2 regions of the Roseateles sp. DB2 genome follow, and region 2 is predicted to be linked to the other one. Evidence: riboswitches for the same ligand, from Rfam matches in the RefSeq annotation. Region 2 holds a riboswitch; the other holds the start of a gene.
What was found. Region 2 has a riboswitch for S-adenosylhomocysteine ahead of ahcY (adenosylhomocysteinase). Riboswitches for the same ligand answer to the same signal wherever they lie in the genome.

Region 1 (2,893 bases), on a different contig from region 2:
GCGCGTCTGCAGGATCTCATGGAGGAGCAGTCCCGCCTCAATGAAGAGATTGCGCAGGCCCGGCAGGCGGCCGAGGACCCCTTGCGCCTCTACTGATGCGGCGCGCCGACCGTTGAGCGCCACCGGGAGGCGGGCGTGGCTCAGCTGGCGGTCTTGAGCAGCTTCTCCATGTTGATCACGAGCTTGAGCTCGTGCGGCGCCAGGCTGGCGGCAACCGCCTGCGCCTGCAGGCGCGTGTCGCGCGCGACGGGCCCACTCAAGGGGGCGCCGCTCTTGCCGATCAGGGCAGCCACCAGCGGCTCGGTGGCGCTGTGGCCGCGTCTTGCCACGATGCCCAGCTCGCCATTGGCCAGCCGCACCAGGCTGCCTGGCGGGTAGAGGCCCACGGCCTTGATCACGGCGGCGCCTGCCTCGTCGGGCTGCTGCAGCTCGTCCAGGTAGATGGCTCGCACGGCGGCCGCGCCGGACAGGGCCTTGCGGCTGCGGCGCGGGCTGAGCCGGGCGCCGAAGATGTCGATGCGGCGCAGCACGCGGGCCAACTGGTCCACCGCCACGCGCCCTGCCAGGGCGCCGGGGCCGGCTTCGTGGTGCAGGCGCACGGCGCCCAGCCACAGTTCGTCATGAACGCCCAGCTCGCGCAGCAGCTGGGCGCTGCGGTCCCCGTGCTCGCGCAGCTCCACGCGCTGGCGTTCGCTGGGCTTGTCCTCCTGCGCGGCCAGCCGGTCCTGCAGCAGCGTGGTGCTGAGATTCATGGTCAGCGCTGCGTTGTGCAGGGCGCGCGAACCTTCCTCGGCCCAGCCCAGTTGGCGGGCCACCAGGTCCGCGACCAGCAGGCACAGCACGGCGTGGCGGGCGCTGTAGCGCTGGAAGTCCTGGGACGCGTCGTGGACCAGGAGGGTCAGCACCGCGTCTGGTCGCTGGCGGAATCGCTGCAGGGCTTCCTCGCGGAGGGTTTCCAATCGGCCAAGGAAGTCTTCGCGAGGGTCCTTGAGCAGGCTGTGGGCGCGCAGGTGCAGGTCGGTCCAGAAGACTGGTTCGCTGAGCTCAGCGACGGTGCGCTGGGGCCGTTCGACGCGGTAGTCGGCCTCGACCTTCACGATACTGGCCAGAGAGGCGCCCTGCATCATCAGGGTGTCCATCTTGTGGACCAGGGCCTTCTGGTATTCCTTGGTTTCATGGGCCAGCACCCAGGCGCCGCGCTGGATCAGGGCCTGGACCTGGGGGGTGTTCTGCAGGGTCTGGCCGGCCGCGAACAGCAGATGACCCTCGGCGTCGCGCACCGAGAAGGTCAGCACCTGGCCGATGCGCAGGCTGTGAGGAGGAAGGGGGACGAGTTCCACGATCAGGAATTATTTCGACGCGGCGCAGTATGGTCTTGAGCCAGGACGTGAAAGCCGCGCGTAAACCCTGCGAGTGCGTAAAATCCGGCACGTTCGAGGAGCGTTGCGACGCCCCGACCGGCGTCCGCCGGTCAGCGCCAGGCTCGAACCCGGTGGCCCAGGAACTGGGGCTGCCCTGCCAACGACGCTCACCGAGTCCCCAATCCCTGGCGGCCGAGGTGAGTCCTGCCCCGGCCCCCTGCAGCAAGAAGGCTGCAGCTTTCGCATCGCCGAGGTCCCCATGTCCACACCGTCCAGCACCGTCGTCCAGCCCATGAAGCTCTCGGGCCTGGAGCCCGTGGAGATCGGCCAGGGCACGCTCTTCGTCAACGTGGGCGAGCGCACCAATGTGACCGGCTCCAAGGCCTTCGCCCGCATGATCCTGGAGGGGCGCTACGAGGACGCGTTGTCCGTGGCCCGCCAGCAGGTGGAGAACGGCGCGCAGATCATCGACATCAACATGGACGAGGCCATGCTGGACAGCAAGGCCGCCATGGTGCGCTTCCTCAACCTCATCGCCTCCGAGCCCGAGATCGCGCGCGTGCCCATCATGATCGACTCCTCCAAGTGGGAGGTGATCGAGGCCGGGCTGAAGTGCATCCAGGGCAAGGGCATCGTCAACTCCATCTCGCTGAAGGAAGGCGAGGCCGAGTTCAAGCGCCAGGCCACGCTGGTGCGTCGCTACGGCGCCGCGGCCGTGGTGATGGCCTTCGACGAAAAGGGCCAGGCCGACACCTTCCAGCGCAAGACCGAGATCTGCCAGCGCGCCTACCGCATCCTGGTGGAGGAGGTGGGCTTCGCGCCCGAGGACATCATCTTCGACCCCAACATCTTCGCCATCGCCACCGGCATCGAGGAGCACGACAACTACGCCGTCGACTTCATCGAGGCCACGCGCTGGATCAAGGCCAATCTGCCCGGCGCCAAGGTCTCGGGCGGGGTGTCCAACGTCTCCTTCAGCTTCCGCGGCAACGACCCGGTGCGCGAGGCCATCCACACCGTCTTCCTCTACCACGCCATCCAGGCGGGCATGGACATGGGCATCGTCAATGCCGGCATGGTGGGCGTCTATGACGAGCTGGAGCCCGTGCTGCGCGAGCGGGTCGAGGATGTGGTGCTCAACCGCCGCCCGGACGCGGGCGAGCGCCTCATCGAGGTTGCCGAGAGCGCCAAGGGCGCGGCCAAGGACGACAGCGCCCGCCTGGCCTGGCGTGCCGGTACGGTCGAGGAGCGGCTCTCGCACGCTCTGGTGCATGGCATCACCGACTTCATCACCGAGGACACCGAGGAATGCTGGCAGGCCATACGCGCCAGCGGCGGCCGGCCCCTGCACGTGATCGAGGGCCCGCTGATGGCCGGCATGAACATCGTGGGGGACCTCTTCGGCCAGGGCAAGATGTTCCTGCCCCAGGTGGTCAAGAGCGCCCGCGTGATGAAGCAGGCCGTGGCCCACCTCGTGCCCTATATCGAGGAGGAAAAGCGCCAGCTCGCCGCTGCGGGTGGGGATGTCAAGC
Region 2 (2,893 bases):
CCGACAGTGCGCGCAGGGCCTGGGCCGAGCCCTTGCCCACGTCGCCATAGCCGGCCACCACGGCGATCTTGCCGGCCACCATGACGTCGGTTGCGCGCTTGATGCCGTCCACCAGGGACTCGCGGCAGCCGTAGAGGTTGTCGAACTTGCTCTTGGTGACGGAGTCGTTGACGTTGATGGCGCGGAACAGCAGGGTGCCCTTGGCGCTCATCTCCTTCAGGCGGTGCACGCCGGTGGTCGTCTCTTCTGTCACGCCGATGATCTCGGCGCTCTTGCGGGTGTACCAGGTCGGGTCCTGCGCCACCTTGGCCTTGATGGCGGCGAAGAGGATGCGCTCTTCCTCGCTGCCCGGGTTGGCCAGCACGGAGAGGTCCTTCTCGGCCTTCTGGCCCAGGTGCATCAGCAGCGTGGCATCGCCGCCGTCATCGAGGATCATGTTGGGGCCTTCGCCCGCTTCACCCTTGGCGCCGAACTCGAAGATGCGGTGGGTGTAGTCCCAGTAGTCCTCCAGCGTCTCGCCCTTGTAGGCGAAGACGGGCGTGCCGCGGGCGGCCAGAGCGGCAGCGGCGTGGTCCTGGGTGGAGAAGATGTTGCAGGAAGCCCAGCGCACCTCGGCGCCAAGGGCCTGCAGGGTCTCGACCAGCACGCCGGTCTGGATGGTCATGTGCAGCGAGCCGGCGATGCGCGCGCCCTTCAGGGGCTGGCTGGCGGCGTATTCCTTGCGGATGGCCATCAGCGCGGGCATCTCGTGCTCGGCGATGTTGAGTTCCTTGCGACCCCAGTCGGCGAGCGACAGGTCGGCGATCTTGTACTTTTCGGTGGCAGCGGCGTTCATGGGCAGGCTCCTTCATGGTCTGAAGCCGCTGACGCCGGGCGCGGGGAGTCGAGGAAGACACGGTCACCCCAGGCCTGACGGCAGCGGGTGAGCGCGGTTGCAGAGTGGCGGGATCCAGAGGGTGGATCGCTCGACCGGTTCCGAGCCTGGCCTTCTGCCGCCCTTTGCAGGCGAAGAAGGTTGCAACGCTCCTCGGATCAGCGCGGATTGTAGGGGCTGCGCGCGGTGTGGTGCGTGAATTTGGGCATGGACGGTGCGGCAATTCAGCCTTCGCCCGGGCACTGGTCCTCCAGCCCCAGGAAGCGCGCCAGATGCGCCAGCGCCTCGTCCAGCGCGGTCTCGAAATGCGCTCCGCGCGGGCGGGCCCCTACGAAGCCGGTTTCGCACTGCAGCCGGCCGCCCACCACCTTCAGATTGGCCCAGCCGGGCACTTCCTCACCCCACAGCAGGGGCAGGGCGTAGTGGCCCATCTTGCGCCGGGCCGCCGGTGTGTAGGCCTCGAAGCGATAGGGCCAGCCCCAGAAGAGCTCGAAGCGGTGGCGGTCCCAGACGACGGGATCGAAGGGGGCCAGCAGCCGCAGCGATGCATGGGGCTGGTGGCGGCGCGAGCGCGGGTCTTCATCGGCCGGCCAGAACCAGACCTGGCCTTCGACCTCGGCATGCGGATAGCGCTGCCGGGCCTGCTTGAGCAGCTGGCGGATCTCGGGCTGCAGATGCGGTGCGCCATAGCGCAGCAGCGTGCCCAGGTAGCCGAAGCTGCGCGCGGGCAAGGGGGCGTAGAGCTTCAGGACCATGTCCAGCAGCGCCTGGGCGCGGGCCAGGCGGGCCGCCGGGCTGTCGTCCTGCGGCGGGTGCTGAATGGCCTCGTAGACACGCGTGCCGCTGTCGCGGCGGTGCACGCGCAGCAGGCCGCGATAGTGCATGCCGTCCAGCAGGTGCGTCACGGCATTGGACTGTCCGCCCCAGTAGCCGCGCACCTGGCCGTGGTCGAACACCGCCTGGACCTGGGCCGGATGCTGCGGGCCGGCCTCGGCGATATGGGCCAGCAGCTCCGCGGCGCGGGCCTGCGTGGGGCGATCCCAGGGCTTGCGGGCGACCCTCGGATGCATCAGCGCCAGATGCTCGCGGGGCAGGAAGCCGTAGTTGACGAAGCAGTCCTCCTCGATGGCCAGGCGGCGGTAGCGGGCTTCGAGGTCACCGGCGCGGTAGTCCTTGACCCGCCAGGCCAGGATCAGGTCCTGGGCCCGCGCCGGCGCTCGCATGGGATCGGCCTGCACAAAGCCCAGGCGGCGTATGGCCTGGGGCAGCGTGGTGGGGGCGAAGAGGCTGCGCGCGATGGCGTAGCGGCGGAGCTGCTCGAGACTGGGCGGGCGGGTACGGCTCACGATGGGTGATGGGGCATCGGTCTGAATGCCGTGCAGCTTGCTTGAGTGCTGTGGATTTGTACAGTGATGTTTGCCCCGGGGTGAGGCCGCTCAGCGGCCGCCGCGCAGGGCCTGGCGCTGCTCGTCGGTGTCCATTTGCATCTCGTAGCTGAAGAAGCGGTTTCTGCCGTAGGCCTTGGCGTTGTAGAGCGCATCGTCGGCGCGCATCAGCAGGCCTTCGGCTGTGGTGGTCTCGTCGGGGACGCAGGTGGTGATGCCGCCGGAGAGCGTGATGTGGCCGGCGATGGGTGAATCCGGATGCGCCAGCTGGCCCTGGGCCAGAGTGCGCAGCAGGGCGCGGGCATAGGTCATGGCGCCGGAGCGCGGCGTGTTGGGCAGCAGCAGGGCGAACTCCTCGCCACCGTAGCGGGCGGCGCAGTCTGCCGGGCGGCGGCAGAGGTCTTTCAGCAGCCGCGCTACATGCCGCAGGCACTGGTCCCCCTCCACATGGCCCAGGGCGTCGTTGTAGCGCTTGAAGTGGTCGACGTCGCAGAGCATCAGCGTCAGGGGCTGGCCGTTGCGTCGGGCCGCGGCGATCTCCTGCTGCAGTCGCCCGTCCAGGCCGCGGCGGTTCATCAGACCGGTCAACGAATCGACCTGGCTGAGTTCATGCAGCTGCGCATTGGCCTGACGC

Region 1: linked by a shared signal. The riboswitch ahead of metH (methionine synthase) and the one ahead of ahcY (adenosylhomocysteinase) in region 2 are both predicted to bind S-adenosylhomocysteine.

What each region holds. Positions count from the first base shown of each region.
Region 1 covers NZ_JBPZGY010000008.1:12,215-15,107, reverse strand. Annotated here, with positions in the region: gene ACS5PK_RS13500 (hypothetical protein) at 1-96, shown strand, start outside; gene ACS5PK_RS13495 (HD-GYP domain-containing protein) at 141-1,340, opposite strand; S-adenosyl-L-homocysteine riboswitch at 1,430-1,537, shown strand; gene metH (methionine synthase) at 1,621-2,893, shown strand, end outside.
Region 2 covers NZ_JBPZGY010000002.1:376,214-379,106, forward strand. Annotated here, with positions in the region: gene ahcY (adenosylhomocysteinase) at 1-835, opposite strand, end outside; S-adenosyl-L-homocysteine riboswitch at 918-1,035, opposite strand; gene ACS5PK_RS04190 (DNA glycosylase AlkZ-like family protein) at 1,099-2,220, opposite strand; gene ACS5PK_RS04195 (GGDEF domain-containing response regulator) at 2,311-2,893, opposite strand, start outside.